Regions from separate parts of the Selenomonas sp. oral taxon 149 str. 67H29BP genome, predicted to be linked through region 1. Evidence: riboswitches for the same ligand, from Rfam matches in the RefSeq annotation. Region 1 holds a riboswitch; the other holds the start of a gene.
What was found. A riboswitch is a leader RNA that binds a small molecule or an ion and turns the genes downstream of it on or off. The one in region 1 is predicted to bind cobalamin.
Positions count from the first base shown of each region.

Region 2: linked by a shared signal. The riboswitch ahead of HMPREF9166_RS04220 (ABC transporter substrate-binding protein) and the one ahead of HMPREF9166_RS03175 (TonB-dependent receptor) in region 1 are both predicted to bind cobalamin.

Region 1 is NZ_GL397087.1:653,570-660,870, forward strand. Features, by position in the region: gene HMPREF9166_RS03170 (autotransporter outer membrane beta-barrel domain-containing protein) at 1-2,202, opposite strand, end outside; gene HMPREF9166_RS03175 (TonB-dependent receptor) at 2,230-4,710, opposite strand; cobalamin riboswitch at 4,992-5,167, opposite strand; gene HMPREF9166_RS03180 (RNA methyltransferase) at 5,260-6,090, opposite strand; gene rplT (50S ribosomal protein L20) at 6,141-6,494, opposite strand; gene rpmI (50S ribosomal protein L35) at 6,545-6,742, opposite strand; gene infC (translation initiation factor IF-3) at 6,729-7,295, opposite strand.
Region 2 is NZ_GL397087.1:881,775-889,075, reverse strand. Features, by position in the region: gene folK (2-amino-4-hydroxy-6-hydroxymethyldihydropteridine diphosphokinase) at 1-890, shown strand, start outside; gene HMPREF9166_RS04230 (uracil-DNA glycosylase) at 892-1,587, shown strand; gene msrB (peptide-methionine (R)-S-oxide reductase MsrB) at 1,617-2,735, shown strand; cobalamin riboswitch at 2,838-3,078, shown strand; gene HMPREF9166_RS04220 (ABC transporter substrate-binding protein) at 3,281-4,243, shown strand; gene HMPREF9166_RS04215 (radical SAM/SPASM domain-containing protein) at 4,233-5,315, shown strand; gene HMPREF9166_RS04210 (ATP-binding protein) at 5,312-6,340, shown strand; gene HMPREF9166_RS04205 (VWA domain-containing protein) at 6,363-7,301, shown strand, end outside.

The sequences.
Region 1 (7,301 bases):
CGTCCCGTCATCGCCCATATTCATGGAAATCGCGCCCTGATAGGCGGCAAGCGCATAGTAGCTGTACTTCATAGCGGCAGGCACTTGGATGGAGCCGCCGCCTGCGATGCGTACGCTGCTGTCCTTCGCATTCGTCGTCACGCCGTTGCCGTAGACGGTCATATCCACATCGCCGTTTACGGTCACATTGCTCTTTTCGACCTGCGTAAGAATGCCTGCATTGTTGAAGCGCGAGAATACATTCTCACGATTGAGCGGAATACCCCACTGATCCGTCTGTTCACCTGCGATCTTCAGATTGCCGTTGATGCGGATCCCCGATGTGGTGCCCGCTTCATAAGATTTTTCTCCAAAACGGTCACTCTTTTGGATCGCGACGCCGTTGCCGCCAAGGCCGCCTGTCATCGAGATACTGAGCGGTCCGTTGATGGTAAGCTGCGCCGCCTTGTTTTTCATCGCATCAAGCTGAACGGCATTTGTCAGGGTATTGCCGCCGTCAAGCCCTCGCGTGAGGATATTGATGCCCTTTGCCGCACTTACCGTGAGATCCGTTCCCCTGGCATAGATTCCCGTCGGATTTCCCACCGTGTTTTCCACCTGCAGCTGCAGGAGGTTTTTCTTTGCGCTGATATTAAGGCGCTTACCTCCGGCTGCAGAAATCGCCGCAAGCACATTCGTCGACTTGTCGCCGAGCTTATCCTGCCCGATGCTGACAACGGTATCACCGTCCCAGCTCTGCCGCGTCGTGACCGTATCGGTGTATACGGCATTGTCTTTCCAGACGGCATTCTCATTGCGTGTCGCTGCGGTCGTCGTTCCGCCCAGTTCCGGCGGCAGCGTCATGACGACGGATGCCGTCGTGCCGTAGACCCAGTCCGGCTCGATCATCGTGATCTTGTTGAAGCGGCTGAATGCCTTGTTCTCGGAGAAATCCTTCGCCTGCCATATATGTTTCGCCGCATCATCGCCGTCCGTATAGGCCTGCAGAGTATCGCCAAGCTCCAGCCAGAGACGCTTCGTATAGTATTCGGCGTTGAGCTTGCCGAACCATCCCTCCTGTTCGTGCGCAACGGCAATCTCCGTCCAATCGTCGGGATGTTCCGACATCAGATTGGACATGGTCGTCTGGTAGACATGCGCATTGATCTGGCTGCCGCTTGGGCTGAGATTGTACGTCATGACGTAGGCAGTGCCGTTCGGCAGGATCTTCAGATCGCGCATATCCTCGCCGGTTCCCTTGACATGCTCTGGAATAGAAGCGCGGCGCTGCTCCGTGCCCAGGATGCGCCCCGTATTCTGATCGATCTTGGCGATGTTGAGCGCCGTATAGTGGGTATTGCCCGTCCCGTTATAGTGCTGATAGCCGCCGATGCAGGAAATGAGGATATGGTCGTTGAACTTATTGAGTCTGCCCTGATCGATGTTGCGGCTGATGCGCGTATAGCTGCCGAACTTCAGGGTGCCGTCGTCCTGGATGTCGTACTGCATCAGGAAGCCGTCATCGTAGGGATCATAGCCCCCAAGCGGATTGACGGACGCCGCCACATAGAGCCTGCGCCCCTCGACGAGCAGCGCCTCACCGTGCACCTGTGCTTTTGCAGGGTCACCCGTGTAGGTTTTGTCTTTCTCGCCCTTTGAATCTTCGTCGAGGTTTTTGAACGTCTCGGTGAAGTTGTAGCCGCAGTACTGCTTGATGTCATTCTTGAGGTTGACAACAGCTCTTTTGTTTTCCATCAATCGCTTGCCGTTTTGGCGCACGACACCGATCTGCCCGAGATCATAGCCGGTCATATAAATATATTCATCGCTGCCTGCCGCCGCATGCATATTCGGTACATCTGCCGTCTTTCCGCTCGCCACGCTCGCCGCCGCACCAGCAGAATTTGGATCGATGAGTTTCGTCCCTTCCAGTTCCGTCGTGCTATAGGTGTATTGACGCAGCAAGACCATACTCTTGCCTTTCTGATGGAAGCCAAAGGATGCGGGATCGCGGTTGAGGTTTTTCAGCACGCCGACCTGGGGATCGGCATCCACCTGCGTCGTCACTCGGGAACCAGTCACGGTCCCCATCTCGCTGTTTCCGTAGTCCGATGGGACGGTCGAGACGAGGTTTGCCGCACTTGCAGTCGAAGCACAGAGCAGTCCGCCCATAATGAGAACAGAAAGCCGCATACGCTGCACTTTACCAAAATGCGATTTCATAATGCTCCTCCTTTTATCGGTGATTCTTTAGAACTCATAGCGGAAGCTCATATAGTAAGTGCGTCCCTGCAGCGGATACTCGATATTTACCCAACTGGGTTCGCTTAAGTAACGCTGCACGCTGTGCACCTTTAGCTTCGACGCTGCATCGAACACGTCATTGCAGCCAATCGACAGCGTCATATCCTTGCGCGGCGACCACTTGAATCCCAAGTTGATTGTTTTCAACGCCGCTCTCGGCCTGCCGGCAAGTTCCTTTTCCACAGGATCCCTGACCTGCGGGATGGCATAGTGCGTGTAGTACTGCGAAACATAGTGTCCCTCACCGAAGAAGAGCCACTTCTCCGTCGGACGATAGGTCAGTCGGAGATTGCCTTCCCACTTCGGTTGATAGGTTGGGCGCACCTCGAACCAATCATAATGGACGCCCGGGGAGGAGTCCCTGCGCTGCGCCGCTATATTGAGGTACGTGCCTTCGAGGTCGAGATCGAATTTCTTCCAGTGGAAATTCGTCTGCAGCTCAATGCCGTGCGCCTTCCCGCGCATATCGTTGAAGTACGAGCTGTAGTTGAGTCCTGCACGGTAGAGGTAGAGCATGCGCTGTGTATCGCGCCAGAAATATGTGAGCGTCGTTCGATTATCTGCCCCAAGGAACTTGCCGTCCCAAATGGCACTGAGATCAAACTGCTTGCCATACTCGGGCTGTGGAAATTTCGCGCCGCTCCCCTTGTAATCCATTGGAGCCGGCATGATTCCTGCGCCGTCACCTGCGATTTCGTACATATTGAGCAGGCGGAAGTAGGTGCCGCCCGTCATACGCATCGTAAAGTGGTTGTTGAATTCTTTTTTTAATGCGAGCTGCCATGTCACCTTGGAATCCACCTGACTGTCCTCCGGGTGAACCCAGCGATATGTTTTGAGTGGATTGAATCGACCGAACTGACTGTATCCTATAATCTGTGAACGATTGTAGCGGATGGCAGGCGTCAGCTGCCATGAACGCTTCTTGTCAAGCGTAATTGTATCCTGCAGCTGCAAGTTAAAGATATTTTGATCGAACTGGTTGCGCATCTGTGCCCAGAGATTGCCGATACCCGCCTGCACGTCATCGATGACCTCATTAAGCCCATCGCCGTCAATATTCATGCGCTCGTGAGAGTAATTCATCTGGAAGTCGAGCATATTGTTCTTGCTGAGCTGATAGGTACCGTCCACCTGTACATTGTATTTCTTCGAGCGATAGCGGCTCCACTCCCGCATGGGAATCTTAATCATGTATCGCAGACCGTCGTGAATATTCTCGGCGCGGTAGTCCTTGCTCTGGGTGAGGTAGTCGACCATCCAGCCCCATTCATAGTTCTTTCCTATATAGCGGCGCTGTACGAGCAGCTCCTTTGCACTGATTTTTTGATGCCGCTTGTCGTATTTATAGAGATCGTATTTATCAACGAGAAGCCCCGGCTGAATCATATCGAAATAACTTCGATAATCGACCCAGAGACTGTCGGGCAGATGCCGATCGACAGTCTTGTATGTTCCCTTGATCATCCAATCGTCATTCTGCCATTTGACAAGCAGATCCGAATTGCTGTAGTCATTGTATTGCCGCCGGCGGTGCGGATCATCCGCAGCAGTAACCAACCGGCCCCCATTGTCCTCCAGCCACTGGATGCAATCATCTACATTCTGCTGCCATGCTCCGGCGCCATGTGCGATATCAAACGCGGCTTTCCCTGCTGGTGTCATAGCGAGGTAGCCTTGGAGTTCTGTCCGTGTCGCAACGATCTGTCGTCCAATGTCGGTATTTGTATAGAACTGCTCCGCCGCATAGCTGCGGTAGGGGAAGTCACCATCACGCGATTCGTGATTGTAGCCAAAAAGCAGGCTGCCAGCACCTAGGGGGGCTGTGATCTCAACGGAGGCTTTTTTCCCGCCGAAGGAGCTCGGTCCAATCTCGGCGGATCCATGTGCGCCCGTCGGTTTCTTCGTCACGACGTTGATGATGCCGCCGATGAAGGTGCCCGCAAAGCGAGCCGGGATGTAGCCGCGGTAGACCTCGATGCGCTCGATATTGCTGACGGGGATCGTCGAGATATCGACCGCCGCATCGCCGCCGAGGTTCGTCAGCACGCCGTCGACGAATACGCCGACCTGTGCTGCCGTCGAGCCACGTACGGTGACCGTCGTATACTGCCCCTTGCCCTGCACCTCGCGTACATGCACGCCGGGAACCATCTTGAGAAAGTCAGGCAGTGTCTTTTGTTCGCCCTTGAACTCCTCTGGGCGTATAATGGTCACGGTGCCGGGGGAGAGAATATCTTCCCATGTGGGACGCTTCGCCTCGACGGTGATATCAGAAGTGCTATATTTCAACGGAGGACTCGATGATGTCGGCTCCATCTGAACCATGGCAGATGCCTGTTCTTCTTCCCCGCCAGTATCAGTTGCGGTACCTCTTGCTGCGGCAATCATCGGATGATGCAGCGCACCAGACAACAGCATACCCATAACGCCCAACACAAGCCGTCTTTGTTTCCGTCGAGACAACATAGATTATCCTCATTTCTGTAGAATTACCAAAATAAATAATCCCGTCATTATATTCAGTCAATAGTATAGAACATACTGGACTCTCCTTTCAAAAAAATACCGCCTTCTGAACGAAGGCGGTCATATCATTTCAAAAAGGCGGCAGAACAAACCTGCCGAAGATACTCTGCTTCACAAAGAAGCAGAGATGATCCCCTTCCCATCGCTCGCAGGTACCGATTCCGAACAACGTCCGAATCGACGGTGATGTTAAAGCAGGCAATTCTCCTGGCTCAGATTCCTCACCCTGTCAAACCTTCCCAGAATTTCTTCCAGTGGCATACGATGACGGGGCTCCTCTTACAGTGGCGGGACCGCTTCGGCTTATACCGAATTCCTTATTAAGTCTTTCGACACCTGTTTCCTTACAATATGAATTTTTTCACTCTTATGATATTACAAATTAGTTTATTTTGTCAATAATATAAAAGAATCTTTTTATAGTTCTATGTGATAAAACTATATCTATTATATCCCTGCGTAGCTGCGCTGACGCATCGACTCATAGAGGATCGCTGTGGCGGCCGAGGCGACGTTGAGCGACTCCGCCTGCCCACACATTGGGACGTAGAGGTGCTGACACGCGCCCAAGAGGCGCTCCGATACACCGTTTGCCTCGTTGCCGAGGACGACAATCGTGGGGCGGCACAGATCCGCTGCAAAATGCGTCACAGCATCGGCGTCGCACGCAGCCGCATAGAGATATAGGCTTTGCTCCTGTGCGAAACGCAGGAGTTCCTCATCATCGACGCCGCTGATAAAGGGAACGTAAAACAGAGAGCCCATCGTTGCACGGACGACCTTGCTGCTGTATACATCCGCACAGCCGCGCAGGAGTATCACGCCCGCTGCGCCCGCTGCATCTGCCGTGCGCAGAATCATGCCGACGTTGCCGGGATCCTGCACACGATCAAGAGCCAGATAAAACGGTACTTTCTCCGCCGCGTGTACGAGATCGGTCAATGATCTGCGGGGGGGACGCTGCATCAGCAGCAGGATTCCCTGCGGCGCGTCCGTCTCCGCGCAGGCGGCAAAGAGCCGCGGCGGGACACAGTTAACCGGCACGCCGCGCAGATGCAGCTGCTCTGCCAGTATGGCAGCTCGCTCCGCTGCCAAGGCACGCTCCGTCAATACGGCGTGTAGGATCTGTCCGTCTGAGCGCGCTGCCATCTCGGCAAGGCGCAGTCCCTCCACCAAGAATACATTTTCCTTGGCGGCGCGGCGCGAACTTCGTACCAGCACGGAGAGGCGGCGGATGAGTGGGTTCTCCGCACTCGTGATTGTCTCGATCTTTTTCATCGTATAAAAAGAGCCTGATGAATCCGATGACTCATCAGGCTGCTCCCATCTTACTGATTTTCCTTTGCGACGTTCACAAGCTGCGTGAATGCCGCTGCATCGGCAATGGCGAGATCAGCAAGCATCTTGCGGTTGACCTCGACCCCTGCATTCGTCAGACCCGCGATAAAGCGGCTGTACGAGATGCCGTTCGCACGCACTGCTGCATTGATGCGTGCGATCCAGAGACGACGGAACGTGCCCTTCTTTGCACGACGGTCACGGCGCGCATAGTAAAGCGCCTTCATGACGGTCTCGTTTGCCTTCTTGAACTGCTTGCTGCGCGAGCCGCGATAGCCCTTGGCAAGCTTCAAAATCTTCTTATGACGACGGTGTGCCGTAACACCGCTCTTTACTCTTGGCATAGCAATTCCTCCTGTTTCCTACCCACGTAGGGTTCTCTTCATTGCCCCGTTTATGCGTAGGGGAGCATCTTGCGGATGCGCTTGTAGTCCGAATTGTCAGCAAGTGCTGCCTTGCGCAGGTTGCGCTTGCGCTTCGGCGTCTTCTTCTCCAGAATATGTCTCTTGTACGCCTTGTTACGGCGGAATTCTCCGCTCCCTGTTACGGTGAAGCGCTTTGCTGCAGCGCGGCGCGTTTTAATCTTCGGCATCGCCATTTCCTCCTTTATCTTCCTGCTTCGCGGGTTTTGCCGCCTTGGCGGGCTTCTGCACCTTCGGCGAAAGAATCATCGTCATATTCTTTCCCTCGAGCTTCGCACCGCGTTCGATCGACACGAGATCGCCCAGCCGTTCGGAGACGCGGTCGAGAACCACGCGCCCGAGTTCCGGATGGGAGAGCTCACGCCCACGGAACATGATCGTCACCTTGACCTTGTTGCCCTCTTCGACGAAGCGGAGCGCATTCTTCAGCTTGACATTAAAGTCATGCTCGTCGATGTTCGGACGCAGCTTGACTTCCTTGATGCTGATGGTCTTTTGCTTCTTCTTCGCTTCTTTCTCACGTTTCTGCTGCTCATAGCGGAACTTTCCAAAGTCCATGATGCGGCAGACGGGCGGCTTCGCCTTCGGCGCCACCTCGACCAGGTCGAGATGCTGCTCCTCCGCCATGCGAAGGGCATCGCGCGTCAGCATAATGCCAAGCTGTTCCCCCTCCGCACTGGTGACACGCACCTCACGGATATGGATTTCCTCATTGATTCGCAAAGATTC
Region 2 (7,301 bases), 230 kb from region 1:
TGTCGGAACAGGACGGCATTCGTGTGGAGCGTGTCTCTGCATTTTATGAGACGCCGCCGTGGGGCAAGACAGATCAGCCGCCTTTTTTGAATGCCGCCGCGCGCATCACGTTTGACCGTACGCCCGAGGAGCTGCTCGCGGCGATGCAGTGCATCGAACGGGAACTCGGGCGCGTGCGGCATGAGCATTGGGGCGCACGTACGATAGATCTCGATCTGCTCCATGTGGACGGCGTCACGTCTGCACAGAAGCGGCTGACTCTGCCGCACCCCTATCTGACGGAGCGTGCCTTTGTGCTCGTTCCGCTGGCGGAGATCGCATCGACGCTCTGCGTTGACGGCAGACCAATTTCCGCATGGCGGGAGGAGGCGGATGCATCGGGGATTGTGCGTGCCCCCGAAGTATCTGCCCCGTACCCGCTCGAACTCATCGCGGCAGTGGATGATGCGGGCGGGATCGGACGGGCGGGGCATCTGCTCACCGACTGCCCCGAGGATATGGCACATTTTCGCAGTATGACGATGGGCAGCATCGTCGTCATGGGACGGCGTACAATGGAGAGTCTGCCGGGGAGGCGTCCGCTCGTGGGGCGTGCGAATATCGTCCTCTCACGAACGATGCAGAAGATAGACGGATTCTATGCAGCAGCCGACATCTTGGCACTCTGGCGTCTTCTGGGGCGCCTGACGGCGGAGGAGGCGCGTCCGATCTTTGTGATCGGCGGCGCAGCATGCTACCGCCTGCTTCTGCCGTATGTATGGCGGGCGTATGTGACACGTCTTTCGGGCAGCTACGATGCAGATGTCTTTTTTCCTTCGCTGGATGGATTTTCCATGACAAGCAGCAGCACAGGGCAAGACTGCATATTTGAAGTTTACGAGAGAGTTTAGCATGGCAAAGGCAATTTTCCAAAATGATTGGCAGGAACTCCTTGCGGATGAGATGGCGCAGCCCTACTATCGTGAGCTGCGCGCATTCCTCATTGAGGAGTACCGTACACGGCGTGTGTACCCCGATATGTATTCGATCTTTAATGCACTGCACTACACAAGCTTTGCCGATACGAAGGTCGTCATTCTTGGTCAGGATCCCTACCATGGAGACGGACAGGCGCATGGGCTGTCATTTTCCGTGCAGGTCGGCGTTGATCCGCCGCCGTCGCTGCTGAATATCTACAAGGAGATGCAGGACGATCTCGGAATCGTCCCGCCCGATCACGGCTGTCTCATCCCGTGGGCGCGGCAGGGCGTGCTCCTCCTCAACACCCTTCTTACCGTGCGCGCTCATGCGGCGGCATCACACGCGGGACGCGGGTGGGAGCGGTTCACTGATACCATCATTCGCCTCCTCGGGGCACGTGAGAAACCGCTCGCCTTCATCCTCTGGGGCAGTCCTGCACGGAAGAAACGCAGCCTGATCACGAATCCGCGCCATCTCATCGTCGAGTCGCCGCATCCGAGCCCCCTCTCAGCGCACCGCGGCTTCTTCGGCAGTCATCCATTCTCGCGTGTCAACGACTTCCTCACGCGTGTGGGGGAGACGCCCATCGACTGGCAGCTCCCTCCGGCAAGTGAGATCAAGCCGTAATCTTTGATTCTTGCTGAAAGGAGATTATCATGAATGCATTACTATTGCGCGGTATCTGTGCCCTCGGCCTGCTCAGCTGCATCGGCGGCTGCGGTGCACCCGCATCGTCGTCGAGTGAGATGCCGCGTGAGATCGTGCAGGAGAACCAAGCTGCCGCAGGACAGAAGGAGATCTATCTCGCCGGCGGCTGCTTCTGGGGGACGGAACTCTACCTCAGTCTGGTGCCGGGCGTTGTCTCTGCAGAGTGCGGCTATGCAAACGGTATGAGTGCCCATCCTTCCTATGCGGAGGTATGCAGCGGCAGCGGGCATGCGGAGGCGGTTCACGTTATCTATGATCCGCACATCATTTCGCTCGATCAGCTTCTTACCGCATTTTACGACTCCATCGACCCGACGGCAGTCGATCGGCAGGGCAACGACGTCGGGCGGCAGTATCGTTCGGGCATTTACTATGTGAAGGCAGACGGCGGCAAGGATGCATCGATCATCCGTGCGTCGTTGGACGCACTGCAGAATCGTCTCGGTCAGAAGACGGCTGTCGAGATGGGACCGATCGTGAACTTTTATCGTGCAGAAGACGATCATCAGGAGTATCTCGAGAAGCATCCCAACGGTTACTGCCATATCTCCCCTGCGCTCATCGCTGCGATGCGTGAGAAACGTGCGGAAGCCGAACCGATGGGGGAGAAGAAAAACGTGCGTCATGATGAAAAGCCGACAAAGGCTGAACTCAGAGAACGTCTCACGGATCTGCAGTACGCCGTTACCCAGGAGAAGGCGACAGAGCCGCCCTTCCGCAACGAATACGATCACGAGTTCCGTGCGGGTATCTACTGTGACATCACGACGGGCGAGCCGCTTTTTGTCTCCACGGATAAATATGACTCGGGCTGCGGCTGGCCGGCGTTCTCACGTCCGATCGATGCGGCGCTGATTGCAGAGCAGGAAGATCGCTCGCACGGCATGGTGCGTACCGAGGTCACGGCAGCAGCGAGCGGCGCGCATCTCGGGCATGTATTTGACGATGGCCCCGCCGCAACGGGTGGGCTGCGCTACTGCATCAACAGTGCGTCCCTGCGGTTCATCCCGAAGGAGGACATGGAGGAGGAGGGCTATGGGGACTATCTCTATTTGCTGGAAAAATAGACTCGGAAAAATCCCAGCGTATTGAGATGATTTGTAAAATATCCCTTTGTCGTATTGACAAGCAATTCTTCCAATGTTACTATAAATGCGTTTTATGAAAACTTTATATGAAGTGGATCAGGTATCGGCGCGAACTGCCAGGTCGTTTGACAGTTTGCAGAGATATAATAGAGAATCCGGTAAGGAAACGTATTTTCCCATCAAGCCGGAGCGGTCACGCCACTGTATCAGTGAGCAACCCTGCATGGGGACATTGTCTCCGCCACTGAGGGATTTCCCTCGGGAAGGCGCAGGTGCGCGAGGAACTGGAGCCAGGAGAACTGCCTGATTGACAATCGCCGTTTGACCTGCGAGTGATAGGGATGGGGATTCCAGTGTGTCTGCGGATACAGCGTGATCCTTTGTTGTGTAAAAACCCCTTCTGTGTATGCAGGAGGGGTCTTTTGATGTGCATCTTCTCGTTTTGCGTGCAGGTTCATCGATGCAGGATGAAGAAAGGTGACGAAGAATGAAGCATGCAAAGAAACTGCAATACGCATATACCCATGCCTTCTAAGTGGCTGCTCTATGCACTCTTTGTCGCGGGCTGCCTTCTTCTCCTTGCAGGATGTGGGAACGGGGCGCGAGGAGGGGGCGATGGAGAGGTATTCTATCGCGGAACGGATGATACCGGGGCGGAGGTCGTTGTCACGGAAAGACCGCATCGGATCGTGTCACTGGGACGAGGGATGGATGAGATTCTCCTTGGGATCGCTCCGCCAGAGCAGATCGCGGGGCTCACCTCCACGGTGGATGATCCGGGAATATCCTGCATGACGGAAGAGGCACGCGCCGTATCCGTCAAACTCAAGGACAGAAGTCCGGAGCGCGTTGCGGCACTGGATCCAGATCTTGTCCTTGCGATTGACGGCATACCGAAGGAGCTGGTGGACAGCCTGCGCGATTTGGGGATTCCCGTCTTTGTCTCACGTACGCCGAATAACCTCGAGGACATCTTTGCGCGCATTGAGACGGTTGGACGCCTGATTGGACAGGAGGAAAATGCCGCCGCACGCATCGCCGAAAAACGTGCCCTTCTCGCTGATGTGGAGCGGCGCGTTGGAGACATCCCGGAGGAGGAGCGCCCCATCGTCGTTGCATTTGCGTTCAGCGGTGTGTTTGGACGCAAGGATGGGCTCTTTGACGATATGTGCCGCCGTGCCTCCCTGCGCAATGGTGTGGCGATGGCGGGGCTGACGGCGACGACTGCGGTCTCGATGGAGCAGGTGGTGGCACTCAACCCCGACGTATTCCTACTGCCGACGTGGAGTACAGAGGGGAAAACGACGGAGGAATTTCGCGAAAAACTCTGCAGAGACCCCTTGTTTATCCATGTGAAGGCCGTGCAGGAAAATCACCTCTATGTGGTTCCGGATCGGTATCGTTACAATACTTCACAGAATGCGGCAGATGCTGTCTACGCATTGGCACGCGCTGTCTATCCGGAGCGCTTTGCCGATGAAAAGTAAGGGCATCGGGGCAGTACCACTGCGCATGCTCGTCATGAGCCTTACCGGAAGTTGTAACCTTGCGTGTCGCTACTGCTATGCCGCAGCGCAGGACAGACGCACGATGACATGGGAGACGGCGCGGCGTGCCATCGACCTTGCGGCGACGGGCAAAATGCCCTTTATCCTGCAGTTCTCGGGGGGAGAACCCCTCCTTGCACTGCCGCTGCTGCGTCAGATGGCAGACTACGTGCGCAGCAAGCGTATCCCGGCACGCATGGATTTGCAGACCAACGGAACATTGCTGACCGAGGAGACGGCGACTTTTCTGCGTCGTGCGCGCATTGGGATCGGCGTCAGCCTTGACGGTAGACCTGCTGTGCACGATGCACTTCGCTGTTATCCTGACGGCAGAGGTACGGCAGCGGATGTTATCGCAGGGATTCGTCAGCTTGCGCAGTGCGGCATGGAGATCGGCCTGACCACAGTCGTCACAGCGGACAATGTTACAGAGCTTTCCGGTGTTGTCGAGATGGCATACTATCTCGGCAATGTGCGCCGTGTGGGCTTTGATCTCCTGCGGCCACAGGGGCGTGGCTCTGCCGTTCGCAGCGCACGGGCCGAGGACATGGCGCAGGCGATGGAAGCGGTTTTTGCGCTGAACCGCAAACTCGGGCGAATGATCGGCCACTCTATGGCGATTAGCCAGATGGAGCAGGCGGCGTGTCTTGCCCAGCGCACAGGCAGTGGATTTTCCCACTGTCATGCGATGAACGGGGCGGGGGTACACGTTGACGCGCTTGGAAATATCTACGCCTGTTCCTCCTTTGTCGGCGATGCGCACTTTCTGCTCGGCGATGTGGAACGTGGCATTGATGTGCAGCGCCAGAAAGAGGTGGCGCAGGAGATGCAGAATGCTATGGCGTTCTGCAGGACGTGTGTGGATTTTTCCGCCTGCGGCGGCGCGTGCTATGCACGCAGGGCTGAGCAGGGACATCCCGCCGCCTCCGATGCCGAATGTGCACTGAAGCGTGCGGCGATGAAGGAGTCGCTGAACGTAGCTGTACAATGCAATAAGAGGACAGGTCAATGAAACATAGAACAGTTTACCCGTTTACTGCAATCGTTGGGCAGAAAGAGATGAAGACGGCTCTTCTCCTCAGTATAGTCATGCCCTCTCTCGGCGGTGTGCTCATCAAGGGAGAGAAGGGAACGGCAAAATCCACTGCCGTACGCGCTGCCGCTGCGCTCCTGCCGGATCTGCACGCCGTGCGCGGCTGTGCCTGTCACTGTGATCCCGCACGCCCCGAGCTCTACTGTGATGCCTGTCAAGAGAGAAGCGCAGAGGGGAAACTGCCGCAGGAAGAAATTCCGATGTGCGTGGTGGAGCTGCCCGTCAGTGCGACGGAGGACCGCGTGGTCGGGACGCTCGACATGGAGACCGCGATCCAGCATGGACGCAAGGCGTTCGAGCCCGGCATTCTGGCGGCCGCGAACCGCAATATCCTCTATGTGGATGAGATCAACCTGCTTGAGGATCATATCGTCGATATCCTGCTCGACTCGGCTGCAATGGGCGTCAACACCGTTGAGCGCGAGGGGATTTCCTATGCGCATCCGGCACGCTTCGTTCTCATCGGTACGATGAATCCGGAGGAGGGGGATATCCGTCCGCAGCTTCTCGACCGTTTTGCGCTCTCAGTGACCGTTGCGGGGGAGCAGGATGCCGAAAGCCGCGTTGAGGTGATCCGTCGTCGGATTGCCTACGAGCGGGATGCAGATGCCTTTGCCGCGACATACGCGGCAGAGCAGGAGCAGCTGCGCACGCAGATTGTCGCAGCACGTCAGCGCGTTGCCAATGTGGCAGTGCCCGACGACATCCTTGGGCTGGCGGCGCAGGTCTCGTTGACGCTCGGCGTTGACGGGCATCGTGCCGATATTACCCTCATCAAGGCAGGGATTGCACACGCGGCACTTGCCGGACGAACTGCTGTCAACGCAGAGGACTTGCTGCGCGTCAGCCGACTTGTCCTCGCACACCGTATGCGCCGCCGTCCCTTCGAGGAAGGGGCGGTCGACTGGAGCGCGGTGGATGCGATCTTGGGAGCATCTGCGTAAACTGCATTTCGGAGGAAAGAGCTTGAACACCCCGCATTATCCACTGACTGCTGTGGTCGGGCAGGAGCACGCGAAACGCGCACTTGCGGCTGTACTGGTGAACCCGCTTGCCGGCGCCCTCCTGATCTCCGGTACGAGTGGAACGGCAAAATCCGTTCTTGTCCGTGCGGCAGCCCCCTTTACGGTGACGGGACGCATGGCGGAACTGCCGCTCGGTGCGTCGGAGGATATGATCTTCGGCACGATCGACATAGAGGCTGCCCTGCAGCAGGGAGAACGGCGTCTGCGGCATGGGCTTCTTCATCGTGCGCGTAATACCTTCCTCTATATGGACGAGGTGAATCTCCTGCGCGAGGACATTCTGTCCACGGTTCTGAAATGTGCCGAGGATCGATTCTTTCGCCTTGAGCGGGATGGGCTTTCATTTACCGAAGAAGTTTCCTATACGCCTGTCGGCACGATGGATCCCGCCGAGGGGACGCTCCGCCCCACCCTGCTGGATGCCTTCGGGCTTTTTGTGTCGATGGAGGATGTGACTGACCCTGCACAACGCAGGGAGATCGCCGCACGGGTACTCACCTTTGAGCGTGACCCGGCGGCGTTTCGTGCGTCCTATGCCGCACAGGAGGAGGATTTTGCAGCCTCGATTTGCCGTGCACGTGGCCTCCTGCCGCGCGTGGCAGTGCCGTCTGCTATTCTGCACTTTGCGGCCGCCTGCGTCCTGCGTGCGCACTGTGTCGGAAACCATGCGGAGATCTATCTCATCGAGGCAGCGCGTGCGCTTGCAGCACTCGCGGGCAGGGCATTCATTATGCCCGTGGATGTGGAGGAGGCGGCGGAGTTCGTACTCGTGCATCGGATGAACCGCTCGCAGGAGGAACAGCAGCCACCGCCTGACAACGCGAATGTGCCGGAGCAGGGCAATAGCGATGTACCGGATGACGCGCAGGATCCGCTTCCA